3 regions of the Nesterenkonia rhizosphaerae genome follow, and region 3 is predicted to be linked to each of the others. Evidence: predicted binding sites of a transcription regulator. Region 3 holds the regulator's gene; each other region holds the start of a gene.

Region 1 (9,631 bases), 930 kb from region 3:
GTCTGTGCCGAAGAGGAAGATCCGGCCGCCCCCGTCAACGCCGAAGAGGTGAATAGAGGAGCTGAAGAGCCCGAAGAAGCTCCACTCGGATCCCTCTACGAAGAACTGGAGGCGGTGGATCCGATCTGTATCAGCGGTGAGGATGCTGCGCAGCGTCTCCGGGTCGCGACTGTGCTCGAGACCGTAGACATAGGGACCTACCCACTGGCCCTCGTGGAAGAAGCGGATCCTGGTCGGCGGCGCATCAATATAGGCAGCGTCGTAGCTTCCCAAGTTATAGGGCGCAAGGAATGGGGCGAAGATCGCACCGAAGTAGAGCAGACCCAATACCACCATGGAGATCTGGGCCAACCGGTGGGAGCGCAGCTTGGTCCACATCAGCCGCCACTGGCCGGCCGCGTAATACTTGTCCTGGGCTCGGGAGGCGGCCTGCTGCTGGGTGCGGGTATAGCCGCCGTCGAAGGTGGTTTCCTCCTGCATGCCGATCTTCTTCTCGCGGCGGGTGAGCCGAATAGTGCGGGTGCCGTTCTTAGGCGCGGTCAGGCTCATGCGGAGGCACCGTTCCTTTCATGACGAATACGGGGATCCAGCCAGGCCAGCAGAATGTCGGAAATCAGCGTGCCGATGACGGTCAGTACCGCCATGAACAGCAGCCAGGTACCGGCGAGGTACATATCCTGGGCCAGTAGGGCATCAAGCATGACGGGGCCCTGGGTGGGCAGGTTCAGCACGATCGCGGTGATGGTGGATCCGGTGAAGATTGCGGTCAAAGACCAGCCCAGAGTGGAAACAATCGGGTTGATCGCCGCGCGCAACGGGTATTTGCGCAGGATGGTTGATTCCTTGACGCCTTTAGCCCGGGCGGTGACCACATTGGGTTTATTGAGCTCATCAAGCATCTGACCGCGCATCACGCGGATGAGTTCGCAGGTGGAGGCAGTGCCGATGACCACAATAGGAATGATCATGTGTTTCAGGAGATCCCCAATTCGTGCCAGGGACCATTCGGCGCCGCGGAACTCTGGGGACTGCAGCCCCAGCATCGGGCTTCCCGTCCAGGAGTAGGCCAAGTACATCAGGATCAGCGCCAGCAGGAAGTTCGGGGTTGCCATGCCGAGGAAGCCCACTGTGGTGAAGACGTAGTCACCCAGGGAATACTGCTTGACTGCGGAATAGACACCGATGGGGATGGCCACCAAGTAGGTGAAGAGCATGGAGGCGATGGCCACTACCAGGGTCATGACCATGTACTGCTCGATGACATCAAGAACGGGCTGGGAGTAGGCAAAGCTGTAACCGAAGTCGCCTCGGCTGATGATCCCCCACAGCCATCCGAGATACCTGATGTACCAGGGCTGATCCAACCCGAAACGCTCTCGCAGGGCCTGTTGGTCTGCGGCGGAGAGCTGCTCGCCCTCATCAGCGAGCTGACGCGCGTAGTTGGAGACATAGTCACCAGGGGGCAGCTGAATGATCCAGAAGACGATCGTGGAGATAATCAGCACCACTGGGATCATCAGCAGCGTGCGCCTGAAGATGTACTTGAGCACGGAAAAGGGCTCCTCGGATTCTCAATGAAGGGCAGGAGAAGGGCCCGCACCACTGCTGTAGGCGGGCCCCACTCCTGAATAGGAAGACTCAGCTCAGGGTGAGATCCCCGATTTAGTCCTCAAGGCCGACGAAGGAGAACTGCGCCGGGCGTCCATGGCCCAGGTCGCGGAACTCGTCAGCAAAGGTGACCCCGTCGGGGACGTTGACAATGTCATTGCTGACAGCGATCAGCATCGGCACCGGACCGGTATAGCCCAGGACCCACTGGTTGTCCTGGTGCAGCTTCACGATCTGCTCAGCAGCATCTTCGATAGCTTCAGTATCGGTAGCTGATGAGACCTCGGCCCACAGGTCCCACATCTGCTCGATTGCTTCGGGGACCTCGTAATCACCGCTGGGTTCACAGACCTGTTCGTACATGCATCCGAACTCACCGAACCAAGTGTTGCCTGCGGCAATATCGCGCACCGGCACCACAGTGTCAGGGCGCAGGTAGGGAGAGATACCGCCTGGGCCGAATGCGGTGGTGGCCACATGCTCGTTGTCCAACAGGGTCTGGTCCAAGGTGCCGCGGTCAACGAGGCGCACATCGGTACGGATACCCACAGCCTCGAAGTAGTGCTGGAGGAGCTCCTCAAAGTCACCGGCCTGAGCGTCGTCGGACTCCTGGAGAATCTCTAGCCGCAGCTCCGAACCATCAGGCAAAGTCCGGTAGTCGCCGTCGTACTCCAGACCCAGCTCGTCAAGGAGCTCACCGGCCCGCTCAACGTCGTACTCGGCCCACTGCTCAGCCCAACCTTCCTGGTGGAAGGGCAGCGCCTGGTTGATGGAAGCCTGCTGCGGTGCGCCCAGACCAAGCGTCAGGATCTCGGAGAGCTCTTCGCGGTCGACGGCTACCGAGAGTGCTTCACGGAACCGTGCATCCTGGAAGAGTTCGCGCAGTTGGTCATCCTGAACAGTCTGGTTCAACATCAGGCTGTCGCTGGCCCAGTTCACGCCCTCCCACTGGAGAATGCGGTAGTCGCCCTGCTCCTGGTTCTCCGCCAGTTCGGTGAAGTTGCCGAAGCCGAACTGGGAGATGTCGAAGTGACCGCTCATAGTCTCCAGAAGCACGTGGCTATCATCCTGGACTGACTCCAGTACGACCTGATCAATGTAGGGCAGCTGGTTACCCTCGGCGTCGGTCTTCCAGTAGTAGGGGTTGCGCTCCCAGGTGACGTTATTGGAGCGCGGCTCTTCTGTGGCTACCCATGCACGAAGCGATGGGCGGTCGGGCCAGATCCAGAAGTAGTACGTGATGTGCTCATACCAGCCCTCAAGGTCAGCGAAACCGTGCTCGCTGGCGATGCGCATAGCTTCTTCTTCGCCGACGAACTCATCCAGGATGTTCTCCAGATAGTGAGCCGGGGCAAACATCCACTTGGCATCGATGGCCAGACGCTCCAGGAAGAGCACACGCGGGTGTTCGAAGGAAACGGTGAAGGTGTGGTCATCAACCTGCTCGATCACAGCCTGGGCGCGTTCGCCGGTCTCTGGATCAGTGGAGTAGAAAGCGTCATAGACTCCGCGCTGGAAAATCTCTGGCTTCATGACATGTTCCCACCAGAAGATCACGTCACGGGCGGTGAAGGGCTCGCCGTCGGACCATTTCATGCCCTCACGAAGGAAGATGGTGAACTCAGTGTAGTCATCGTTGACCTCGTAGCCCTTGGCAACGTTGGGCTCCACGCCGTCACCATCGGCGGCGAAGCGGAACAGTGCCTCTTCAGTGATTTTTCCGATGCCCCACGGGGAATCGATGCCGTTCCATGGCATGTTCCAGGTGCCGCCGTGCTCACCGATCTGCTCGAGGACAGGCTCCACCATGATGTCTTCAGCCACGGGAAGTCGCTCGGCGAGTTCCGGGAGCTCACCAGCGCTGACCAGTTCAGTCAGTGTCGGCGCCTCGTTAACGTCCTCGAGAGACTCGATGGACTCGTTTGTATTGACCTCCCCCGCTTCGGCGGCTTCACCCGGGTTATCGCCGCCGCAAGCGGTCAGCCCCAGCGCTGCCGCCACTAGCAGCGCCGGCGGTGTCATGGTCTTCCTCATCATGTGTTGCCCCTCGTCCCAATAGATCTTTGGCTTTAACGAACTGGACGGCCCCTTCGGCAGCGGTCCATTCATCGTTAATGTCCGGCACCACCTGCGGCCACAAATGAATCTATGGAAGGTCCATGACTGATCCGTGGCGATGTGTGGAACCATCGGTGAATTTCCGGCCGAGAGTAGGGGGTGATTTAAGTTCCCGGGTAGCGGGAAAGTGAACAGTGTGTGAACGATCCCAATAATTCACTGATCTGAAGGCCGTGATTACCCGCAAGTCACTACGATGGCGCGTGTGCCAGATACCACTCAGCCACGCGCTACTTTGAAGGATATTGCCGCACGAGCCGAAGTCTCGGTGACTGCCGCTTCGCTCGCCCTTCGAGGCCAACCTGGTGTCTCTGCGCGTACCCGGACACAGATTCTCGCTGCAGCTGAAGAACTCGGCTATATTTCCGCCGGACGCGGCCCCCAGCATGATCGCAAGACAGTGGGGGTTCTGCTCCGAGACATTGTCAGCGTGTTCTCCCATGACGTGGTTGCTGGCATTCAGCAGGTCACCGATGAGCACGATATTCGACTGGTAGTCGCCGATGGCCGCGGCGATGATGAGACTATTCGTGCCGAATTCGAGAAGCTTGCCCAACAGCCGCTGCACGGCCTTGTGGTTTTCGGGACAGCTGTCACCGACACTGCGCTGAGAAGCTGCGCCGAACGAATGCCGGTAGTTGTGATCGGGCGAATGGGTCGCCCGGTACGCGGGGTGGACATTGTCAGCAACGATGATTTCCAGGGCGCCAAGATCGCTGTTCAACATCTGCTCCACCAGGGCCATAGCCGCATCGCCCACCTCTCGAAGGGATTGCTACGTCGGGACGGCTTTGTGGCGCAGATGCGCGAGGCGGGCCTGGAACTCCACGCCCAGGTAGAGGGCGGAACACCCGAACTGCTCAAACCTGCAATCCGCTACATACTCTTCTCCGTACTGCATGAGAAGAACTCCCCTACAGCGGTCTTTGCTGAAACTGACGGGATCGCCATCGACCTCATCGGGGCCGCACTGGATGCCGGCCTGCGGGTACCTGAGGACCTCAGCGTGGTTGGTTACGACAGCACTCGCCAGTGCGACATGATTCGTCCGCGGCTCACCAGCGTGGGACAGCCGCGGCATGAGATGGGCCAGGCCGCCATCGAGCTGCTACGGAACCGCTGGGCCGGCGAGACTGAGGATAAGCACATCATGCTGGAACCCAGCCTCGAAATCCGCGAATCAACCTCCGTGCCCAGGTTTTCTGATCCTGATTCTCCCCTTGACCTGAGCGTCGGCGTAAAAGCAGCAGGCCAGGATCGCTAGATCACTCGACACCAGTGCTCAGCTAGAGGCGATCGAGGCTGTGTGTACATTCCCCGGTCGACTGCCAGTCTGAGGGCGGTGCGCCAGGGCTGGCCGGCGGACTGTGATGGGGCGGCCCCTGGTCGGGTGGACTGCCATCCGGTGGGCGGAGAAAGCCGTGGGATTTCATCCGGTGATGTCGCCTGCATAACGCCCAGAGGTTGCTGGCGGTGGTTCCTCCAGCCTGTTCCCAGGGCGTTTGATGGTCGATGTCGCAGCGCTCAGCACTGATGGCGCATCCCTCTGCTTGGCAGGTCCCGTCCCGGAAGATCAGCGCGTCTCGTAGCCGGGTTGGCGGGTACCGGCCGATATACCGAGCACTCAGTAAGTCGTGCTCAGCGTTGCGGTCATCCCGTCGTGTGCTGCCCTGGTACCAGTGATGCTGGGCCTCGGGATCTGCGGCGAGGTGGCGTGCTTGGTGGGCGGGGATCATCCATGACCGGTCCGCAGTCCATCGCCGGCTCATCACTGTCACCGGTGAGGGTGGCCTCCGGGATCATGATCATGATCTTGGCATCAACCGCAGCGTCATAGACGCGTCCATCGCGAAGCCATGCGGCGAGGAGGTCTGCTTCCCGCTGAGCCAGGGTCCGTGGGTCACTGTTCCGGTCGTCACTAGTCTGGCCTTCAGCCGCTCTTGGGGTGGTGGCAGTGGAGCACCTGGCGTTCGCGTTCGTGGTGGGCTCGTCTGCGCTGGGTTGGCGAGCGCTGCGCTGGTCCATACCCCGGGCTGCGGCTTTGAGGCGCTTCTCAATCGCTGCCGCTTCCAGGGTGGGGATATAGGCCTGGAGGTAGCTCATCCCGTGAGACAGGTGCTGAAACCGCACAAACCGGGCTTGGGTTTCCTTCTCACAAGCTCGGGGGTAACGCTCTGGGTCTAGTGAGGCGATGTAGCGGGTGAGCCAGTGATGAAACTCCGAGAGTCTACGACGTTGGGCTTGTTCTGCCGCGGCCTGATCAAGTTGTTGCAGCAGGTGTGCGGGGAGATCACTGGTGGTGGCGGCGTCGATGGTTTTCCGCACCCTGGGCAGGTCAACAAGACCCTCACAGAATGTCCTCCATGTACGGGGCAGCAAGTGGCGGGCATCCTGGGCAGTGTTCAGAATGCTGGTGGCAGTACGGTCACTGACCCCGAAGAATCTCGCAGCATCATGAGCCGCTGACCTCTCAGCCTCAGAGCGGAGGAGCAGAGGTTCCTGGGCATAGGCGGCGATGACGCGCTCGCGATACTCCACCAATGAGGTGATGGTCGCGGCTTCGGCTTTCCGGGCTATGACTCGCTGCTTCCACGCCACAGCAAACTCCGGCTCCCCAGCGAGGGCTCTCAGGTGCTCAGGCATAGGAGGGACGCTGGTGGTGGAAGCTGCCATGGTGATCACCCCTGTCCCTGTGCCGGCCTCACGGCCTGGCCTTATACCTGGGCTTTATACCTGTGTGCACCTGTCCATCCATCGAATCTATGTTCTACTATTTCATGCTCTTTAATGCCTGTCGAGATATCTTGAGCATTCTTGTGATGCGCACGGGGCATACGGCATGACGTGATCCCCAGCGAAGAAGCCTTGACTGGACGTCTCACCTGTCCCATCGGACCTCATTGCTGCTCCAGCCACTGCGCCATTCAGAATCACGAGACACTTGAGCCCCCATCACCCCACACGGATAGGCCGATAAAGTTATCTGCATGACCGATGATTCTTCCCTGGACACTACTTACCGCCCCGGACTCCCTTTCCCGGGCGTCCCCACGCCATTCCCGGACGAAGATGAGCGCCTTGCTCGCCTGGAAGCAGCCGGAATACCGGCGGAGTACCACGAATGGATGGGCCCTCATGGCATCACGCCCCTGGGGGCGAAACTCGGGCTGGTCTACCGCGAAATGCACCCGGATAAAGTGGTGGCAACTATCCCGGTGGCCGGAAATGAGCAGAATGTTGGCCTGCTGCACGGCGGCGCCCATCTGGCCCTAGCCGAGACCCTAGGCTCTGTGGCCACCATCCTGCACGCCCGGGTGAATCTGGGGCTCGAGTATCCGGTAGTGGGGACAGAACTTGGTGCCACCCATCATCGCGGCGCCACCGAGGGGCTGGTCTGGGCCACCTGCATCCCACTGAACCTGGGTAAGCAGCTGGCCAGCCATGAGATTGTCATGCGCGATGACCAGGGACGACGGCTGTCCACGGCGCGGATGACAAATATGATCCTGCACCCGCGGGGCTGACCCACTACACATTGTTCACTTCAGCGAACGGCGTGGCGGTTTTGGCACAGTGGCGCTGAGCTTGCTAAAGTAAACAGGCGCTCAAAGGGCGCCTGCCGGGGGTGTAGCTTAATGGTAAAGCCCCAGCCTTCCAAGCTGGCTACGCGGGTTCGATTCCCGTCACCCCCTCGCTGAAGGAAAACCCCTGACGTTCTACGCAACGGACAGGGGTTTTTCTGTATCTGCACCGCCGAAGGAGAGCCTGTGGGAGCATCGGATCTTAGAACGGTCACTGCCGAAGCGCGAGACGCAGCCCGCAACCACCGCCTTCGGCTTGCCGTGATCATCCCAGTCTTCAATAACGGTGAGCTTCTGCGTACCAGGGCCTTCCCATCGCTGGTGAACTCCGCCTACTTCGCTCAGATGCACATCCTGCTTATAGACGACGGCTCCACCTATACCGCCACTCGGGAAGCGGTGGCAGAGCTCGCGGCAGCTCATCCTAATGTGACGGCATTCTTCCATGCCGAGGGCGGGTCGGGTTCAGCGTCCCGACCGCGCAATACCGGGGTGGAACTCGCCTTCACTGACTACCTCACGTACCTGGATCCCGATGACGAAATGCTCGACGACGGGTACTGGAAGCTCGTGGAGGATCTTGAGGCGGAGCCGCGCGCTCAGTTCGCCCTGGGAGACGAGATCACCGACCGCAATGGTCAGCAGCGGCTGCTGCCGAATAGACCGCACTATGGCAAGCTCGCCGATGCCGAGGGCCTGATCCGGCTCAGCAAGAATGCGCTGCGCCGAACCGGATTCCGTCCCACCTCCATCGAAGCAATGGTGGTGCGCACTCAGTGGCTTAAGGAACAAAAACTGCGGCAGGTGGAAGGCGCAGCCGGCCAGGACACCCTGTTCTTCTTGCAGGTTCTCCAAGCCGCAGAGGTCTGTCTACTGCGTGATGAGCCCGTCTACATCTATTACGCCGATGTGGCGGGATCCATGGTTAATGCAGTGGGCCCAGGGTACTTCCACAAATGTCTCACCCTGGAGAAGGCCCAGGTGAAGTGGCTGCAGCAGGAGGGCCTGCTCGAGGACTATCTGGAGACTCGCTTCGAGAAGTTCTTCGTCACCTGGTACCTGCGGCAGTTCTCTCGTGTGCAGCCCGAGCACCGTCAGGAGGTTCGTTCCCTGCTATGGGAAATTGCTTGCTGCTATCTCTCCGACCCACGGGCGCACCGATGGCAGTATCCGCAGAGCATGTGGTTCTTCCGTAAGCCCGGGTTGCCTTCCCTTGAGGGCTTGCGCCCATGGGCTGCGCAGGCGAAGCTGCGTGGCTCAGCCGCAGCCGGACAGGCCCGGCAGCTGACTGAGGGGGCGCTCACTCGGGCTGAGCGTCTTGCCGCGCGTATTCGATCCGGCGGCGACCAGCCAGAGCGGTGATCATCCCCAGACCTTCATGCCAGTAGTAATGGTCTTTGAAGGTCACTGGTTTGCGCCTCAGCTTCTTGGCAGAGACCCGAGCGGCGCTGTATCCCAGCCGCAGGACGCCTTCTCCTGCGATCCGCAGCGGCACAACTGGACCTGGAAGACGACGGCGGATCTTCAGTGTGCGCACGTATCCGCCGCGTGAGGCTCGCTGGTGCAGCCACGCCTGAGTGGAGCGGTCTGCTGGAATGGTCTCGTAGATGAGAACATCTTTGGTCCACCAGTACTTCGCCCCGGCACGCTGCATCCGCTCGAAGAGATCGGAATCCTCTCCCCCGGTGAAGTTGAACATCTCGTCGAAACGCATCCCGCGTTCGGCAAACCACTCGAAACGCACCAGGGAGTTGTGGGTGGCTGGCCTGCGCGGATACGGACCTTCCGGATGCTCCAACTTGCGGACAAAACCGTAGTTGGCAAGCCATTCTGGTTCGCCCTCTTCAAACACCGGAAGGACTGGGCCCGTCACGGCATCAGCCCCGGTGGCATTGGCGGTGTCGATCATGGCGCTCAGCCAGTGGGCGGGAACGTATTCGTCGTCGTCGATGAATATCACCGCCTGCGCGTCCTGCGGCACCGCGTCCAACGACGCGTTACGGGCCGAAGAGATTCCCGGCACCGGCTGATGCAGGTACACCGCGCTGGGCAGATGCTCGGCTACGGTCTGTGCCGCGGCGGGCTCAGGCGCGTTGTCCACGATGATGACCTGCGGCGCGGTCAAGGAGGAATCGGCCGGCAGACGTACGGCAGCAAGTGAGTCCAGCAACTGAGCCAACAGCTCGTTGCGCTGATATGTGCACACCAGGATCCACGTGCCCTCTACAGTGATCTGGCTGGAGCCCGGTTTATTGGGCATTGCGGCTTCCCCCCGCGATCTTCCCTATCAGCTGGCCTACTGGCTCATCGGGCAGTTGGGTGTA
Region 2 (9,631 bases), on a different contig from region 3:
AGCTGTAGCTGATCCGTAGGTCTTGGTGAGATTCTCTGCGATGAGGACAGGGTGGGTCATATCTCCAGAGTCCCGCGAAACCCCTGCTCAATACATCGGCGTGGAGGCTGAACCTGGCCTCAGACCTCAGGATGAGGCTGCGGTGATCAGATCATCCAAAGGGGGCCTCCCCCGCTCCTCGGGCAGTAGCTCAAAAGACCGCTGTTCCGTGGCGATGCCGTTAATCTGCAGGGCCACAGCGTGGGCTCCCGGGTAGTAGCGCCTGGTGGTGATCATCCTGAAGGAGTGCTTACGCTGCACGCTCAGGCACTCCCCTGGCCCGAGTACTCCGGTGGTCAGCTTAAAAGTCTTAGCTGTGGTGGTTCCGTTGGCCTTGCGGTGGTGGATGACGTAGTCGATAGCCAACTGCGCAGGTTCTTCGCCGGTGTTGTGCAGTTCAGCTCGAAACGTCAGGGCTCCTCCCCACGGCACCTCGGTGCGCTCCAGATACGGGCCGGACACTTCAATTTCTGCCGGCCCAAAGCCCAGCAGTTCTAGAGCCGAGGGGTGGCCCTTCTTGATCAGGGTGCGCAGGCCGTGTCGAACTACCCACGGCGTTGTTTCGTCAGGGTCCGCCAGCCAGCTGCGGGCGGTCTCCACTACTACGTCCGGTATGTCCCGGCTGAGGTCGTTGAGGTGATTAGCCACTGAACGGCGAACGTATTCGCTCTTGTCCTTGTACAGCGTGTTGAGGATGGGGATGGTGATACCTGGCTGCTTGGTCAGCTGCGGGATACGCACCGCCCATGGAAGGTAAGGGCGTGTTCCTTCGCTGGCTAGACGACGCACATGTTCATCGGGCGATGTGGTCCATTCTGTGATGATGCTCAGCGCTGCGTCGAGGTCATGCCGCAGCAGGGCGCGGATGGCGAATTCTGCAGTCAGCCGGTGGGTCAATTCCGCCAGCAGGTGAAGGGCGTCGGCAAAAGCCTGGTGGGTTGCTTCCGTGCGGGCGCGTGCAGCAACGGCGCTGGTCACCGGCCAGATGAGCCACCCGGTGAACTCGGCTGACTCGGCGGCTGCTCGGATCACCGCTGCTAGCTGCTCGTAGTCGCCCGGGATGTCCTCCAGGAGAGCATCGCGCAGATGATCTGAGCGTTCCCGCAGACTCAACCCGTCAAAAGCGCGCGATGCGGCGGTGAGTGCTGGCATATGGCTGCCGGTGATGGCAGCTAGCTGTCGAGTGAGTGTCTCAGCGGTCTGCGTGCTGATCAGTTCATCTGCTTGAGGCATTACCGCTGCTTCGGCTGGACAGGGGGATGTTCGGCAAGGCAGAACAGGTTGCCTTCGGGGTCGGAGAGAGTGGACCACTGCACATGCGGATATTCGTCCAGCACATCCCATTCATGCAGGGCACCCAGGCGTAGGGCGCGCCGCACTTCTGTCTCTCGCCTGCCCCAGGGCACGGTCAGATCAAGATGGGCCACCTGGTACTGGGGTCGTGGATCCGATCTCAACTGGAACATCATGGGCACACCCCCGGCACCAGCCGCCGGCAGATACGCCGAATCAATGGACAGCTGCGGAGTGACCTGCAGAAACTCTGCCCAGAACGTGGCTAATCGATCCGGGTCCTCAGCCTGCACGTTCCAGGCCCCGAAAGTGATGTGGGAGGGAGAACTCGAAGGTCCACTGATGCTCATGGCGATTCCTTCCTGTGGTGACCACACCCACAGTAGTCGAACCTATATTCGATAGGAAGGGGGTAAATGCAGACTAATGGCAATCGAGGGAGACCAGACCCTGGGGCAGCGATGTCACATTTAGCTGTCGGTACGGACCGCCTGTCGCGGGGCGAACGGACCAGTCTCCTTCAACCCGGCGCCCCCCCGTCAGAAAAAGTATCCAAAAACCCTCGACAGGTACCAGACAAGATGAAACAATAGAACATAGATTCGATAGATGGACAGGTCCTCAGGACTAGTCGAGAGACCTGGAAGACAGGCACGAAAACCGGCACGCAGGCGAGCACGAAGACAACCACGCAGACAGGCACAAAAGCAGACGGCAAGGCCGGCACAGGGACAGGGGTGATCACTATGGCAGCTTCCACCAGCAGCACCCCTCCCATGCCTGAGCACCTGAGAGCCCTCGCCGGGGAACCAGAACTCGCTGCAGCCTGGGAGCAGCAGGTCGCTGCACGGCGAGGTGAAGCAGCCACCATCACCGCACTTTTGGACTACCGTTCACGGACTGCCGCGCATTATGCCCAGGAACCCCTGGTCGTCCGGTCTGAGGCAGATCGTGCCGCGGTTCGTGATGCCGCTCGGATCCTCGGGACCAGCGACCGCACCGCCACTAGCATCCTGAACACCACACAGGAGGCTAAGTGCCTTCTCCCCCACACGTGGCGGGCATTCTGTGAGGGTCTTATTGACCTGCCCCGGGTGCGGAAAACCGTCGACGCCGGCACCACCAGTAGCCTCCCCGCGGACCTGCTTCAACAGTTAGATCAGGCCGCGGCCGAGCAAGCCCAGCGTCGTAGTCTCTCGGAGTTTCATCACTGGCTCACCCGCTACACCGCCTCACTAGACCCAGAGGCCTATGCACGGGCTTGTGAGAAGGAAACCCAAGCCCGGTTCGTGCGGTTTCAGCACCAGTCCCACGGGATGAGTTATCTGCAGGCGTATATCCCTACGCTGGAAGCCGCTGCGATCGAGAAGCGCCTCAAAGCCGCAGCCCGCGGCATGGACCAGCCCAGCGCAGGCCAGGCCAACTCAGAACCAGCCACCCCGGGCGCGCACACTGCAGGTTCCAGCACCGCTGAACCTCACACCGCTGAGGGCCCTGCCTCCGATCCTCAAACTTCGGACCCCAGCACCACCAATCCTCAAGCAGCGGATCCCCGTACTCTGGCTCAGCGGGAAGCAGACCTCCTCACCGCATGGCTACGTGATGGACGGGTCTATGACGCCGCGGTTGATGCCAAGATCATGATCATGATCCCGGAGGCCACCCTCACCGGTGAAGCAGACGAGCCGGCGATGGCTGCAGATCGGTCATGGATGATCCCCGCCCACCAAGCACGCCACCTCGCCGCCAACCCAGAGGCCCAGCATCACTGGTACCAGGGCAGCACACGACGGGATGACCGCAACGCGGAGCACGACTTACTCAGTGCCCGGTATATCGGCCGGTACCCACCAACGCACCTACGCGACGCACTGATCTTCCGAGACGGGACCTGCCAAGCAGAAGGATGCACCATCAGCGCCGAGCGCTGCGATGTTGATCACCAGACCCCCTGGGAGCACGGCGGAGAAACCACCGCAGAGAACCTCTGGGCACTGTGTCGGCGTCATCACCGGATGAAATCCCACGGCTTCCTCCACCCACCACAAACCGAAAACACAGACGCAGGTTCAGAAACCGGCAGGGGCACAGACACCGACAGCAGCCCTGACGGTGATACTGACGGCGGCACAAGCACATGCGCTGGGGCAGGTACTGCCGGACGCTTTGCGCCGGACTTCATATGGCGCGACGCCCCGGTCCGGTACACCCTCGCCGCTTGACCTCAAGGAACCAACGGCACGCCCTCCCGAACGTGCGCTAATGACGCCTAGGAATCCACCACGTGCTTGAGCAGACCGGTGTCTTCCTCCAGCAGAGTCTCGGCCACCGCTCGGCCGAGCTCTTCAGCAGCCTCCATGCCCGCCTCGCGGGTGACCCCGGCCTCTAATGTCAGCTCCTGGCCAGCCTGCTGGACCTCGGAGCCATCAGGGGCACAGACAGTGGCGTCAAGACGCAGCCGCACTCCGCCGTCGGGCTCATCCTCACATCGGGCAATGCCGCCGATCGGTGCCGCGCAGCCAGCATTAAGACGCGCCAGCAGAGCCCGCTCCGCAGTTACTTCCAGGCGCGTGGGGATGCTCTCATACTGAGCCAGCGCAATACCCAGCGCCGACACAGGCGCGGCATCAGCGGACCGTACTTCAACCGCCAGGGCACCCTGTCCGGGCGCAGGCAGCATCACCGCCGGGTCCAGCAGCTCCGAAATATGCTCTTCCAACCCCAACCGGCGCAGACCAGCACCGGCCAGCACCACCGCATCGAGATCCCCGCGTGCAGCATCGGGCGCCTGACTGGAGGCCTCCGCAGCCGCTTCGCGTCCACGCACCCGAGCCAGGCGGGTGCCCACATTGCCACGGATATCAACAATCTGCAGATCCGGTCGAGCCGCCAGCAGCTGAGCGGCACGACGCGGAGAGCCAGTGCCCACCTTCGCGCCCTCAGGCAGCTCCTCCAACGTCAGGTCATCGGCAGAGCACAGTGCGTCGCGCACATCCTCGCGCATCGGCACTGCTGCAATAGTCAGACCCTCCAGGTCCTTCGCCGGCAGGTCTTTCAGCGAATGCACCGCCACATCCACCCGCTCATCAAAGAGCGCTTGGCGCAGCGCAGTGGCGAAGACACCGGTACCGCCCAGCTGAGAAAGCGGACCGGTGAGCACATCGCCTTCGGATTTAATGGTGACCAGCTCATAGTCCAACCCGGAACGCTCGGCCAGCGCCTCAGCCGCCGTCGTCGTCTGGGTCAGCGCCAGCTTGCTGCCTCGGGTACCTACTCGGAAAGCGTCCATCAAGCAGCTCCTTGGGTTGGATTGAAGTGGTCGACGCCGCGGCCACCCGGCGCGCACCGGGAGCGGATCAGAGCGGGGTGCCCCAGCCGCCCTCTCTGGTCAGATCGGACCAGTCGCCGGGAACAGTCTGTTCACCGTTGGCAAGCGGCTCGGCGTTTACGCCAGTGATGTACTCACCCATGACGTCCACCAGGCCGGAGATGAACTCCGGGTGCACGCCGGTGGTCGGCGCGCGATGGAAGGCCAGGCCCAACTCCTCAGCGGTTTCCTTCGCCTCGGTGTCCAGATCCCAGATGACCTCCATGTGATCGGAGATGAAGCCGAAGGGCACAACGACGACGCCTGCATAGCCGCCTGCAGCGTCCTCCTCGATCTGGTCGTTGATATCCGGCTCCAGCCAGGGGGTGCGGGGGTCACCGGAGCGGGACTGGAAGACCACCTGGTAGTCAATACCATCTGCCTCAGAAACCGCAGACATCAGGTAATCGGCGACTGCCTTGTGCTGGGCAGTGTAGACATCGGTGCCGAAAAGATCCTTAATGCGCTGCGGACCCTGAGCTTCAGCCACAGAAGTCGGGATGGAGTGGGTGACAAAGAGGACCTTGATCTTGCCCTCAGTCTTCCCCTTGTCCTGCAGCTGGGACTGCACATCCTTGATGCCAGCGGCCAGGAACTCCTCATTGGGGCTGGTGAAGGCCTTGTCGTAGAAGAACTGGCGAATTTTCACCAGCTTCAACTCTCCCTCAAGCCCGGTTTCCTTCAGCGAACGCTCGAAGTCCTCCAGATACTGGTCATTGCTGGAGTAACCGGCATAAGCGGAGGTGACCAGCACCAGGACCTTGCGGTGGCCGACCTCATGCATTTCCCGGAAAGTGTCATTGAAGTATGGGTCCCAGTTGCGGTTGCCCCAGTACATCGGAATCTCGATCTGCCGCTTGGCCAGCTCTGCTTCCAGGGCTGCCTTCAGCTCCAGGTTCTGGGCATTGATCGGGCTCACTCCGCCATTGGCGCGGTAGTGGGTGGCCACTTCCTCGAGGCGCTCATCCGGGATTCCACGGCCAGCAGTGACGTTGCGCAGGAAGGGAATCACGTGATCCTGCCCCTCAGGGCCGCCGAAGCTGGCCAGCAGGATGGCGTCATAGTTCATCCGCTCACCCTCCAGCGGCTGCTGGGCGATGTACTCTGCGGGCATCGGGGCTTCGGGGGTGGTGGTCATCAGGCAAGCACCTCGTGGATCTCGTCAGTGTGGGCAAGGCGACGTCCGGTGTAGAACGGGGTCTCGTCACGGACGTGGTAACGGGTCTCGGACTCACGCAGTTTGCGCATCATGTCCACAAGATCCGTGAGCTGAGGGGATTCCAGCGCGAGCAGCCACTCCCAGTCATTGAGGGCGAAGGCGCTGGTGGTGTTGGCCAGAACCGAGGGGAACTCCTGGCCGAGCATGCCATGCTCACGCAGCATCTTGCCGCGCTCAGCCGGTTCCAGCAGGTACCAGTCGTAGCTGCGGTTGAACGGGTAAACCACCAGCCAGTCCTCGGCTTCGACCCCGCGGGCGAAGGCAGGCACATGGCCGCGAGCGAACTCTGCGGTGCGGTGCACGCCCATGGCGGAGAAAGCGATTTCGGTCTGGTTGAGCAGACCGGTGCGATGCAGCGTGCGCAGTGCCGCCTGCAGGTTCTCGGCCTTATGCCCGGTGAGCCAGAGCATGATGTCAGCCTCAGAGCGCATTCCGGAGACGTCATAGGCTCCGCGCAGCTCCACGGCGTTCTCGTCATGCCCCAGACCGGCGCCGCGCAGTTCGGCTACGGCGTCGTCGAACTCACTGGTGAGCTTCTTGGCGCTGCGGCCCTCGGCGGGTTCGCTGCGCACCACCCGGTCCCAGTAGCTCTGAGCAGGGCTGCGCTTAAGAACAGTGAAGAGGGTGAACCAGTCCTTGCCGGAAGTGTTGACCTCCTCGGCGCTGCGCTGGGGATTGCGGCCGTAACCTTCGCTCACATCGGGCTCCTCTTCTAATTCTTAAGAGTTCGTATTAAGCAGTCTAACCTGTGCGGAGAGTATTTCTACAGGTTGTAGAAGTGGCGTGGAGCACTGGTCTCAGGCACTCTGGCGCAGCTGTGCCACCGCCGGCAGGCGCTCGATGCTGAACTCTCCCGGCTTATGGTGACGGCAGAACCCGCCGTCGGGAACCTGCTGCAAATATGCGGCCATCTGTGCCAGCTCAGCGGCGGAGAACTCCTCGGCACGACGACGCCGAGCGGGCTTCTCGCGCACACCTTCCTGCTCACGTGGAGCCACCTCCAGACCGAAGACAGCCTCCAGGGCGGCCACATAGTCCTCAGTGCGCCCCTGCGCGGCAAGCTCACGAGCCCGCACGGTAGGAGTGTGCAGCAGCTTGCGCACAATCCGTCGCATCGCGAACTCCACCTCTTCAGCCGCGGCCGTGCACCCATGTGCCTTGCGGACCCGCTCCATCTCCTCATCCAGCACCTGCTGGGTGTGCCGGCGCAGCGCCACAATGGCGTCATCGGCACTGCGCTCCCGACGCTCTGTGAGGTATTGCTGCACAGACTCCGCCACGACGGCGCGGGCCTGATCCACAGAGTCCTCGGTCTCCTCGGGGGCGGCGACCTTCACCGATTCCAAAGTGATCAGCTCAACCCCGGGAAGTTCAGCCACATCCGGGGTGAAGTCATGTGTCAGCGCTAAGTCGATGACCGTCAATGACCTGCCGTGCTCTTCCAGACCGGCCAGGGAGCGGATCTCCGCGGCGGTGATCTGACGGTTTCCACCGGAGCAGCCGATGATCACGTCTGCGTTCCGGAAGGCCTCGGCCAGTTCGCCCATACTCAGCGCACGCACATTCTCCGCACGTTCACCGAGGAATCGACGGCGCTCATCAAGGAAGGACTCAGCACGTCCGGAGCCGGAGAAGACCGAGATCGCCGGAACCTCGCGCTCGGCCAGCTGCGCCAAGGTGGTACCGGCATACGCCCCTGTACCGATGAGCACCACATTGGCATCACGGTAGAACGCGGCGCCGTCGCCGCGCATATCGCCGGCAATATCCAGGGCCACAGAGACAATGGACCGCCCACGCGAACCCAGAGCGGTTTTAGCTCCGACTTCTTTAGCCGTGCGGGTAGCGGTTTCAAAGAGCTTGGTCAGACCTCCGGAGACGGTCCCGGCAGACTGCGCCTCATTCAGGGACCGCCGAACCTGTCCGGCGATTTCCCGCTCGCCGATCACGGCGGAATCCAGACCTGCGCCGACCTCGAAGAGGTGCGAGACGGCGTCGTCCTCAACCAGGGTTTTGAACGAACGGGCCACGGTCTCGCGATCCAAGCCGGAGGCCTCCGCCACTGCGTCAAGCAGACGTTCACGGCTCTCACGCACCGCTTCGACACTCGAAGAAGGGGTCTCTGCGTAGATCTCCAGCCGGTTGCAGGTGGCCAGCGTGACGGCAGGCAGATCGACAGAAGCAGCGACATCGGCTGCTCCTGAGGAGAGGGTTCCCACCGTCTCGAGATCGAGATCCGTGTGGGTTGCGACAAGTGAGAAAAGAACCACGGCGGCACGATTCTACCGCGCGTCGAAGTTCGCGGCAGAATGGTGACTATGACTTCGACGACGCCGGCCCCATCCCTGCCCGCTGATCACCCCCTGGTCACCGGCCTCACCACCGAGGCTCCACTGCTCAATCAGTACCGCGGAGGCCGCGATGCCGCGGGGAATCCGGCAGCGCCGGCCCGCCAGCCGGTGTGGTTCATGCGACAGGCCGGGCGTTCGCTACCGGAGTATCGCAAGCTGCGTGAAGGCACCACCATGCTGGACTCCTGCCTGAACCCGGAGATGGCCTCGGAGATCACTCTGCAGCCGGTGCGACGCCATGATGTAGACGCCGCGATCTTCTTCTCAGACATCGTGATTCCGCTGCGCCTGGCCGGCGTGGATGTGGAGATCAAGCCCGGCGTCGGCCCAGTGCTCGGCTCCCCGGTACGCACCCTGGAGGATGTGCGGGCCCTGCCGGAACTGGACGAGGCGGCGTTCGCCCCTATTGTGGAGGCCGTTGAGCTGACCACTTCTGGCCTGAAGGATATGGCCGCTGAGGCCGACCGCGACTGGGTCACCCCGCTGATCGGCTTCGCCGGAGCGCCGTTCACCCTGGCCGCCTACATGGTGGAGGGCAAGCCCTCCAAGGAGCACCTGGCGGTGCGCACCATGATGAAGGCCAATACAGAGACCTGGAACGAGCTGGCAGCCTGGGCCGCCCGCGCTTCGGGAGCTTTCATGCGAGCCCAGGTGATGGCCGGGGCTTCCGCCGCCCAGCTCTTTGATTCCTGGGCGGGCTCACTGAGCCGCGCCGACTACCTGGAGTATGTAGCGCCCTTCTCCCAGGCCGCCCTGAGCCATGTGGCTGACCTAGGCGTGCCCGTGATCCACTTCGGCACCGGAACCTCCCAGATCCTGGATGTGATGCGCGCTGTTGTCGAGTTCGCACGCATCGCCCCGCAGGAGCCGGTGGAGTCCGGACCCAGCGTCCTGCAGGCCATGGGCGAGGCCCTAGCCGCGAAGGAGGAGGGCCGCACCGCACACGATCCCGCCTCCCTGACCACCTACCCGGTGCTGGGTGTGGACTACCGCATGAACTTGCGCGAGGCGGCCGATCAGCTCGGCGCAGGAACCAACGGACGGCGTACCCCGCTGCAGGGCAACATCGACCCAGCCATGCTTTTTGCAGATGCAGAGACTCTTCATCAGCACGTGCAGGCGGTGCTTGCCGACGGCGCCTCGGCCGGCGGGCACGTGGTCAACCTCGGTCATGGCGTGCCACCAGAGACCAACCCAGAGGTGCTGACCCGCGTGGTGGAGCAGATCCATTCCGTGGAGACCCACCCCGGACAGGACTGAGATCGTGGCGCCGGCCCCCCGCACCAGTCGAGTCGCCGTCGTCGGCGGCGGAATCGCCGGATTGACCGCCGCCTGGGACCTTGCTCGCCGCGGGGCTGAGGT
Region 3 (9,631 bases):
CGCCGCCGAAGTCCAGGACTCCCCCACCCCGGAGGAGTCCCCCACAGCTGAAGAATCCCCCACCGACGCAGCCACTGAAGACACCGCGACAGACGAAGCCACCGATGACGCTGCAGCGGGTGCTACTGGGGATCACCCGGTCTACCAGGCAATCGATGCAGCACTCGCCGAGTACCCCGACGGCGTAGTGACCGAGTTCGAGGACAACACCGATGACGATGGCTACATCGAGGTCTTCGTCTACGATGGCCAGACCGAGTGGGAGCTCGAGATCGATTCGCAGTCCTTCGAGATCATCAACAGCGAAGATGACGGCATCGACGGAGATGACCGCGATGAGGCAGAAGCCGTAGAGATCGAGATCGCTGAGGCTATTCAGACCGCCGAGTCAGAAGGCGGCGCCGAGCCCTATCAGGGCGAACTCAACACTGAAGATGGCACCGTCGTGTGGGAGATCGAACTGACCAACGGCGCCGAAGTCTATGTGGATGTGTCCACCGGAGATGTGGTGCGCACCAGCGACTGATCTGGAGTGATCTCCACCTAACTCAATACGACTTGTGGGCCCTGCCGGTAGACTATTTCAACTGCCAGTAGGGCCCACAGCCGTTGTCTAAGAAAGAGGTGTTTCCGTGAGCATCGAACAGAGCGGGCACCCCGCCGAACCGCAGCCTGAGCGCCGCGACCTCACCGGATACACCCCCAAAGCGCGCGCCTGGCGAGCCTTCTTCGAAACAAGCGCCATCATCAGCGACCGGATGGAAAAGCGACTGCACGCCACCACCGGCTTAAAGCTCACCGACTACAACCTACTGCTGCTGCTCTCAGAAGCTCCAGGCCAGCAGCTGCGGATGGGCGAGCTCGCCGAGAAGATGGTGTTCTCTCCATCCCGGCTCTCCTACCAGGTGAAGTCGCTGACCTCCCGCGGGCTCATCGAACGCTGCGCAGACCCACAGGACAAACGCGGCATGACCGCCCGGCTCACCGAAGAAGGACGCAGCGTCTTCGCCACCGCCTCCAAGCTCCACGCCCAGCACATCAAACAGCTGTTCCACCCGGCACTGGACAACACAGAAGCCGAAGAACTCAAACGGATCTGCGATCAGATCCTGCAGACCGTAGCTGCAGCTGAAGCGGAACCCTGCTAATCCGGGCTTCGGCTGATCCGGGACTCGGTTGAAGAGCTAAATTACTGCCGCCGCGCCGGCAAAATCTGCAATGAGTCAGCACGGCGGCGCAGGATCTCCACATCCTCCAGCGCTGCCTGAACCGCGGCCAGGGCTAGCCGCTCATCCACCGCATCGGCCCCCGGTGAGCAGATCACCCCAATGCTCAGCTCCGGACCGGCTCCGCCGCCCATCACCTGGGTACCGCTTGCTGTGGTCGCGACAATGCCGGCATTAGGTTGCAGCACCAGAGACTCCACGCCGGGGCAGAGATCGGGGACCTCGGACAGCGCCTGGGCCAGCTCGGCATCAGCATAACTGGGCACCCAGGTGCTTCCCTGTGCCAGAGCCTCGAGCGCTGGACGGCGGATCACAAAAGTCAGCTCCGCGCCCGGATCCAGGACAACCAGTTCCGCGCCCTCAGCCACCGCGGCCAGCATAATGCGTTCGGCTTCAGCGGCCACCGGACGGGCCTCGGAGTGCCAGTCCGTCAACGCCTGCACAGAGGTGAATACCGGCATGGCCTGGCGTCCATCTGGAGCGGTCAGAGTCACCAGCGCGATATCGGCCTGCTTATCCCCTACCGGACCGCCCGCTTCCAAGGCCTCGCCCTCTTCTGCCACGGTGGCGATCACCGGAGCGAAAAGCCGCTGCCCGGCCAGGGCGTTCACAAAACCAGCTTCGTCCCCGGTGCCGGAGATAAGCGCCTGCCCGGCAGTCTGGACCTGCGGGGTAGCTAGGCCGTCGTCGCCGTCGAAGGTGTGTAACGGATTGCCTTCACCGGCCAGATCGCGCCCCTCCCAGGGCACCCCTGCCGAATCAGCAGCGCGCCCATCAGGGCTGCGCTGCTGACGCTGCAGCAGATTCGCGATATGCGCCGGTAGCTCTTTGGACATGTTGTGCTTAGGCCGAGGCGGCGGCAGCCTTCAAAGCTTGCGGCAACGTGAACTTCCCTGCGTAGAGCGCCTTGCCCATGATGGCGCCCTCAACACCGAGGCTCACCATCTTGGCCAAGGCCTGGATATCCTCCAGGGAAGAGATACCACCGGAAGCCACAACAGGCTTGTCAGTCTTAGAGCAGACCTGCGCCAGAAGGTCGGTGTTGGGACCGCGCAGGGTGCCGTCCTTGGTCACGTCAGTCACCACGTACCGGGGGCAGCCAGCGTCCTCCAGGCGCGCCAGCACCTCCCAGAGGTTCCCGCCCTCCTGCGTCCAGCCTCGGGCTGCCAACGTCTCCCCACGAACATCGAGACCCACCGCGATCGCATCGCCATGGCGGGCGATGGCACGGGCGGTCCATTCCGGATCCTCCAGCGCCGCGGTGCCGAGGTTGACTCGGGTAGCGCCGAATTCCAGTGCGCGATCCAAGGACTCGTCGTCGCGAATTCCTCCGGAGAGTTCGATCTTGATGCCGACCTCCTTGACTACCCGTGCCAGCACCTCGCGGTTATGTCCGCGACCGAATGCGGCGTCGAGGTCCACCAGGTGAATCCACTCAGCCCCCTGCTCCTGGAAGGTCAAAGCCGCCTCCAGCGGATCCCCGTAGCTGGTCTCAGACCCAGCCTCACCCTGGACCAGGCGCACGGCCTGACCTCCGGCGACATCCACTGCAGGCAGCAGCTCGAGTGCGGGTGTTGCTGCAGCGGGCACGGTGGCAGTCTCAGTCATGATGGCGGTGTCTCTTTCTCTTACCCGTTATGGTTCGTCTCAGCCTGCGTCCGTGTGGGCGCTCAGAGGCTCTTGATCCAGTTGCGCAGCAGCGCCATACCGGCATCCCCGGACTTCTCCGGGTGGAACTGCGTGGCCGCTAGCGGACCGTTCTCCACTGCGGCGATGAAGTCGGTGCCGTGATGTGCCCAGGTGACCTGGGGCGGATGCATCGCTTCCACGCTCTGATCAAAATCCCAGCGTTGCACTGCGTAGGAATGCACAAAGTAGAAACGCTCATCCTGCAGCCCTTCGAAGAGCACGCTGTCCTCCGGAGCACGTACGGTGTTCCACCCCATATGGGGAACGACGACGTCATCGGGCAGCGCGGTGACCTCGCCTGGCCACTCCCCCATGCCGTCTGCGGCAATACCGTGCTCTACCCCGCGTTCGAAAAGGATCTGGTGTCCTACACAGATGCCCAGCACCGGCCGACCCCCGGCAACGCGGCGACCGATCCAGCGTGGTGCATCAATAGCTTTAAGAGCGTCCATCACCGCAGCGAAGGCTCCGACGCCGGGAACTACCAGACCCTCAGCGTTGAGGATCTTCTCAGTGTCCTGGGTCAATTCAACCTCGGCACCGGCGCGTGCCAGGGCGCGCACTGCCGAGTGCACGTTCCCGGAGCCGTAGTCCAGCACCGCGACTGTGGGCCTAGCGCTCACAGTGCCCCCTTGGTGGATGGAATGTCATCTGTGCGCGGATCTGACTCCACGGCCTCACGCAGCGCGCGGGCGAAAGCCTTGAACTGGGCTTCGACGATGTGGTGGGGATCGCGACCACCCAGGACCCGCATATGCAGGCAGATACCAGCGTGGTAGGTGACCGCCTCAAAGACATGGCGTGTCATGGAGCCGGTGAAGTGCCCGCCGATCAGGTGATACTGCTGGCCTTCCGGTTCACCGGAGTGCACGAGGTAGGGGCGCCCGGAGACATCAACGACGGCCTGGGCCAGGGCCTCATCTAAGGGGACGGTCGCTTCACCGAAACGTCGGATGCCGCGCTTGTCGCCAAGTGCGGTGCGCAGCACTTCACCAAGCACGATGGCGGTGTCCTCAACCGTGTGGTGAACATCGATATGAGTATCGCCTTCAGCTTCAATGTCCAGGTCGATCAGGGAGTGCTTGGCCAGAGCGGTCAGCATATGGTCGTAGAAGGGCACAGTGGTGTTGATATTTGACGTGCCTGTGCCGTCAAGGTTCATCCGCACACGTACCTGCGATTCGCTGGTGGTGCGTTCCATCTGCGCGATGCGCCCGCTCATCAGTTCAGCTGCCATAAGAGCTCCAGTCTATCTTTCCGCTGTGACGCCGGCTGTGGAGTTCTCTACGAGCCGTGCAAGGGATGTCAGAAACGCCGTGGTTTCCTCTTCGGTGCCAGCCGTGACGCGCAGATGCCCCGGAATACCAACGTCCCTGACGAGCACGCCGTCGTCGAGCAGGTGCTGCCAAGCGTCCTTCTCATTCAACAAGCCCCCGAAGAACACAAAATTAGAGTCCGAGGGGTATGGGTCAAGGCCCATCCCCCGAAGTTCGACGACGATCCGGTCGCGCTGAGCTTTGATCCGCTCAACGTTGGCCATGAGGTCAGCCGCATGGTCCAGGGCAGCACAGGCGGCAGCCTGGGTGATGGCCGAGAGGTGATAGGGCAGACGAACCAGGCGCAGGGCGTCGGTGACTTCTGGGGCTGCGGCAAGATAACCGAGTCTGCCGCCGGCAAGGGCGAAGGCCTTACTCATGGTGCGGGTGACGATCAACTGTGGGCGTGAAGGAAGCAGTGTCAGGGCTGAGGGCGTGCCGGGCTGACGGAACTCTCCATAAGCCTCGTCAACGATGACCATGGTCTCTGTGTCCAGCGCGGCCTCGTAGGCGGCCTCCACCACAGCCAGGTCCAGTGCCGTACCGGTCGGATTATTCGGTGAGCACAGAATGACCACATGGGGACGGTGCGCACGGATTTGGGCCGCGACATCGTCAGGTGTCTGGGTGTAGCCGGGACCGCGGGTGCCTGCAATGTAGTCGCTGTATACACCACGGGCGTAGAGCGGGTACATCGAATATGTCGGCGGGAAGGACATCACGCTACGACCCGGGCCGGCGAAGGCCTGCAGGATATGCTGCATCACCTCATTGGAGCCGTTGCCCGCCCATATGTGTTCACCAGTGAGCTGGACCGCCGCAGCTCCAAAGTCAGAGGCGTCGCGAGCAAGTTCACGGTTGAGGTACTCCGCGAGCTTCTGGCGCAGCAGGCTGAACTCACGGTCTGGATAGCGATTGAGGCTCTCTGCAGCCCTGCGGACCTCTTTCGCGATGGCATCAACGACATCTGACGGGACGTCATAGGTGGTTTCGTTGACATTCAGCATTGCTGGAACTGCTAGCTGAGGTGCGCCGTAGGGCGCCTGACCGCGGAGCTCATCACGCAGCGGTAGGGCTGCCAGTCGGGAAGTGCGGGTCTGCTGTTCGCTCACCCGACTATCCTAGTCCTCGCCTGAATTGGAGGTATACGACCCCGGGGCGAAGACCACAGAGTGAAATGACTCAGTTCTGCGGCCCCGAGGTGGGGACATAAATGACCTCGCCTGGCTGAAGCTCTGACGAATCCAAGCTATTGAGTTCCGCAATTTGCAGGATCACCGTCTGGACGTCTTCGTTGGTGTCAGCACGAGAGGCGATCGACCAGAGAGTGTCCCCGGCATTGACCTTCATTTCTTCGGCATGGACACCAGCGGCTTCTGTCGATCCGGCCTGGACCTGATTAAAGAAGGAAGCGGAGACGAAGAGGGCACCCGCCACGACTGTTGCGGCAAGCAGCAGTGCAGGCAGGCCAAGGAACATCAAGCGGCCCCGGCGGGTCAGGCGCAGAGCGACCCCAGAGAGGTGTCCTTTGGCGCGGGCGGTGTTTGTCCGATCCTTATCGGTACGAGCCGTATGAGAGCGGAGCATATTGGTGGGGACCTGAGATGAGGTGGTCATGGGGAAGAACCTCCTGTTTCGAACCTGTGTTCTATTTCTAGCACATATCTTCGACTCATGGCCAGACACTCGCATATATCTATGGAATCTTTCTGCGATTTCGAGTAGCCTGACCGTAATGTTCGAAGTGACTTTCGATGACGTTCCCTATTCAACGGGGAGGGTCTGACACGAAAGTCCGTCACAGGGAGGATCGGCACATGGCGGCACCGGAGACCGATGAAGCACCAGCACTGACTGAGCGTCAGCGCCAGATCGTCAATGTCATCCAGAAGTCTCTGGCTGAGCGCAGCTATCCGCCGTCTATGCGGGAGATTGGAGATGCCTGCGGTCTTGCCTCGCTCTCATCGGTGACGCACCAGCTGGCTCGACTTCAGCAGCTCGGTTACCTGCGACGCGTCCCGGGTAAACCTCGCGCCATGGAGGTCATTCGTGACTCGTCTGGACGTCTGCTGGCCACCGAGAACAGCAGCAGCGATTCAGCACAGTCTCGCGGCCAGGGCGCCGAGGACGAGACCGTGGTCCAGCTGGACGCCTACCGCACTGATAGCGATAGCCGTGTCTCAGAGGTGCCTTTGGTAGGACGCATTGCCGCTGGTGGTCCCATCCTTGCCGAACAGAACGTGGAAGAAGTCATCCCGCTGCCTCGCCAGATCACTGGTGAGGGCGAGCTCTTCATGCTTCAGGTGCGCGGCGATTCCATGATTGAAGCTGGAATCTTCGAAGACGACTGGGTTGTGGTCCGCCGTCAGCAGGATGCTGATAACGGGGACATTGTGGCCGCTCTCCTCGAGGACGAGGCCACTGTCAAGACCCTCAAGCGTCGTGATGGTCATCAGTGGTTGCTGCCGCAGAACCGCATGTACGAGCCAATTCTGGGCGACGACGCCACGATTATGGGCAAGGTCGTCACCGTACTGCGGAGTCTGAGCTAGCCCTCGCGGAGTCGGGCTAGGGCACCGCGAGCGACCTTTTGGTCAGTAGTGGCCCAGAAGTCCGGCATGGACTTCTTCAAGAATCCGCCGTAACGCGCAGTTGCTAACCGCGAATCCAATACTGCGAGTACGCCTCGGTCCTCTGCGGTGCGGATCAATCGCCCTGCGCCCTGGGCCAATCGGATGGCTGCATGGGTGGCAGAGACTTGCATGAATCCATTGCCGCCAGCTCGGGCTGTCTCCTGACTGCGGGCGTTGGTCAGCGGATCATCGGGCCGCGGGAACGGAATCCGGTCAATAACTACCAGCCGGCAGGACCGACCTGGAACATCAACGCCCTGCCACAGGCTCATAGTGCCGAAAAGGCAGGTCTCTTCATCCTCGGCGAACTGCCGCACTAGGGCAGACATGGTCGCGTCCCCCTGGCAGAGGATCGGGACATCCAGCTTGGTGCGCAGTTCCTCTGCGGCTTCTTCGGCAGCTCGCCGCGAGGAGAACAGCGCAAGAGTTGCGCCTCCCGAGGCATCGATCAGCCCTGCCAGCTCCTCACGCTGGACATCCTGGGTTTTCAGTGACGGCGCCGGGAGGTGCTTCGCCACATACAACATTCCCTGGCGCGGATAGTCGAATGGGCTGCCGACATCAATGCCCTCCCACGCCGGGGCTGATTCGCCCTTCAGGCCAAGCTGGCCGGCTACCGGATCGAAACTGTCACCGATAGTCAGTGTCGCCGACGTGAGCACTACGGTGCGTTCCCCGAAGAGTCCCTCCCGGAGACGGCCGGCCACCGAGGTCGGTGCCACATAAATGATGGGCGGCTCGGAAATATCAGCCTCCCGATACCCCTGCCCCGGTGTGAATGTTCCAGGGCGGGACAACCAGATCACATCCGGGGTCTCACCCGCATCCAGCATCCGGTTGGCAGTATCCATCACCGCCTGCAGACGTGAACGCGCCGTAGTGCGGCCAATATCTGCTTCACCGTCACCTGAGGGCTTGGAATCAGAGAGCGCAGTGCGGGCAGCATTTCTAGCCAGCTCAACGGCCTGGAGCTGCTGTTCGTTCATTCCGGTCGGTCGCCGCGGGGTGCTCACCAACAGACCGGACTCGGCAGCGCCAAAAGCCGTCTCCACGGCCGATGCGGCGGCCTGCAGAGCATCGACGCTAATGGCGGTATGCCTTCGCGCGGAACTGGCGGCAGCCTGGATCATCTGCGCCGAGAGCTGTGCAGTCACCGCAGAGGTGACCCGCTCGGCCATCTCATGAGCCTCATCGATGATGACCGCATCATGCTCAGGCAAGACCTCCAACCCCTCGAAGGCATCAATAGCGAGCATCGCGTGGTTGGTGACCACCAAGTCCGCGTCAGCGGCGTCGCGTCGCGCCAGCTCCGAGAAACACTCCTCGGCCATCGGGCATTTACGTGGGCCGATGCAGTCCACCGCGTTGACCGACACCTGACGCCAGGCTTGATCTGTGACACCGTCGGGCAGGTCGTCGCGATCTCCGGTGTCTGTGGTCTCAGCCCATTCGCGCAGCATGACCACCTCTTTGCCCAGCCGCGAGGTGGGTTCGAAGGTGGTCACACCGCCGGTAGGCTCCACGGCCGCGGCGAAAAGGGCTTCCTGATCGTCGTCGCCCTCGGGGAATCCGCCGGCCAGTTTCTGCTTACACAGGTAGTTGGCCCTGCCCTTGATAAGGGCGACCTCCACAGGACGCGGCAGCTCAGGCTCAATGCTCTCCAGCAGACGCGGCAGGTCCCGACCCATGATCTGGGCCTGCAGGGCAAGAGTCGCGGTGGAGACCACAACGGGTTTGTCAGCCTCCACCGCATGGGCCACTGCAGGCACCAGATAGGCCATGGATTTACCAGTACCGGTACCGGCCTGAACCAGCAGATGCTTTCGACGACGCAACGCAGTTGCCACCCGTCGCGTCATCTCCACCTGCCCCTCGCGCCGACTGCCGTCGAAGGCGTCTACTGCTGTGGTGAGCAGTTCTTCAGCTCGGTCAGCAGCGGGGCTGATCTCAGCAGGGCGCGCGGTAGAAGTGGAAGCCGAAGTCACGCTCCTAGTCTTCCACCTGGTACTGACTCAGTTCCGCGGCAAGGCTCGGACGCACCAGGACATGAATCCTGGTGCCCTCCTCCTGGTAATCCGTGGAGAGAATCTCGGCGTCCTCAGCGTGCAGGCGTGAGACAACCTCGCCGTCGGCATAAGGCACCAACAGCTGCAAAGGCACTGTGGGACGTGGGATGGAGTCACGGATCAGTTGCTTCAGCTCGTCAATACCCTGACCCGTATGGGCAGAGACCACAATGGCATGCGGCTCGCGACGCCGGATCCGATCGATCACATGCGACTCGGCGGCGTCAGCCTTGTTCAGCACGATGATCTCATCGACTTCGTGGGCGTCCACTTCGGCCAGCACTTTGCGCACTGCAGCTATCTGGCTTTCGGGCTCCGGGTGGGAGGCGTCAACAACATGCAGGATCAGGTCCGCGTCGGCGACTTCTTCCAGGGTGGAGCGGAATGCCTCCACGAGCTGCGTGGGCAGCTGCCGAACGAACCCGACCGTGTCAGAGAGCGTGTATCCGATGCCATCAGGGGTCACTGCTTTACGCGTGGTGGGATCCAGGGTGGCGAACAATGCGTTCTCCACCAGCACCCCGGCGTCGGTGAGGCGGTTCAGCAGAGAGGACTTGCCCGCGTTGGTGTACCCGGCAATGGCCACCGACGGCACAGCGTTGCGCTTACGGTTAGCCCGCTTGGCATCACGGGCTGGCTTCATGCCAGCAATCTCGCGGCGCAGTTTGGCCATGCGCTGGTTGATGCGCCGACGGTCCAGC

The links. The regulator LexA, encoded in region 3, represses DNA repair genes until DNA is damaged. The targets are predictions, from matches to a motif close to TCGAACANNTGTTCGA.
Region 1: ABEA23_RS13745 (DUF222 domain-containing protein) is a predicted target of LexA. The motif match lies at 6,481-6,496, and genes of this name have one in related genera.
Region 2: ABEA23_RS01090 (HNH endonuclease signature motif containing protein) is a predicted target of LexA. The motif match lies at 1,923-1,938, and genes of this name have one in related genera.

The regions. Positions count from the first base shown of each region.
Region 1 is NZ_BAABLW010000007.1:1,717,467-1,727,097, forward strand. It holds gene ABEA23_RS13725 (ABC transporter permease) at 1-549, opposite strand, end outside; gene ABEA23_RS13730 (ABC transporter permease) at 546-1,550, opposite strand; gene ABEA23_RS13735 (ABC transporter substrate-binding protein) at 1,663-3,645, opposite strand; gene ABEA23_RS13740 (LacI family DNA-binding transcriptional regulator) at 3,932-4,990, shown strand; gene ABEA23_RS14290 (HNH endonuclease signature motif containing protein) at 5,013-5,495, opposite strand; gene ABEA23_RS13745 (DUF222 domain-containing protein) at 5,377-6,369, opposite strand; gene ABEA23_RS13750 (hotdog fold thioesterase) at 6,714-7,250, shown strand; tRNA gene ABEA23_RS13755 (tRNA-Gly) at 7,348-7,418, shown strand; gene ABEA23_RS13760 (glycosyltransferase family 2 protein) at 7,494-8,669, shown strand; gene ABEA23_RS13765 (glycosyltransferase family 2 protein) at 8,608-9,567, opposite strand; gene ABEA23_RS13770 (LCP family protein) at 9,557-9,631, opposite strand, start outside.
Region 2 is NZ_BAABLW010000001.1:248,623-258,253, forward strand. It holds gene ABEA23_RS01075 (ABC transporter ATP-binding protein) at 1-60, opposite strand, end outside; gene ABEA23_RS01080 (DNA alkylation repair protein) at 127-1,272, opposite strand; gene ABEA23_RS01085 (VOC family protein) at 1,272-1,682, opposite strand; gene ABEA23_RS01090 (HNH endonuclease signature motif containing protein) at 2,079-3,554, shown strand; gene hemC (hydroxymethylbilane synthase) at 3,602-4,621, opposite strand; gene ABEA23_RS01100 (ferrochelatase) at 4,689-5,813, opposite strand; gene hemQ (hydrogen peroxide-dependent heme synthase) at 5,837-6,616, opposite strand; gene ABEA23_RS01110 (glutamyl-tRNA reductase) at 6,716-8,188, opposite strand; gene ABEA23_RS01115 (uroporphyrinogen decarboxylase) at 8,228-9,529, shown strand; gene hemG (protoporphyrinogen oxidase) at 9,534-9,631, shown strand, end outside.
Region 3 is NZ_BAABLW010000007.1:787,611-797,241, reverse strand. It holds gene ABEA23_RS09385 (PepSY domain-containing protein) at 1-526, shown strand, start outside; gene ABEA23_RS09380 (MarR family winged helix-turn-helix transcriptional regulator) at 633-1,148, shown strand; gene ABEA23_RS09375 (SseB family protein) at 1,190-2,062, opposite strand; gene priA (bifunctional 1-(5-phosphoribosyl)-5-((5-phosphoribosylamino)methylideneamino)imidazole-4-carboxamide isomerase/phosphoribosylanthranilate isomerase PriA) at 2,070-2,834, opposite strand; gene hisH (imidazole glycerol phosphate synthase subunit HisH) at 2,897-3,538, opposite strand; gene hisB (imidazoleglycerol-phosphate dehydratase HisB) at 3,535-4,152, opposite strand; gene ABEA23_RS09355 (histidinol-phosphate transaminase) at 4,165-5,343, opposite strand; gene ABEA23_RS09350 (LysM peptidoglycan-binding domain-containing protein) at 5,414-5,848, opposite strand; gene lexA (transcriptional repressor LexA) at 6,049-6,783, shown strand; gene ABEA23_RS09340 (ATP-dependent DNA helicase) at 6,780-8,849, opposite strand; gene hflX (GTPase HflX) at 8,854-9,631, opposite strand, start outside.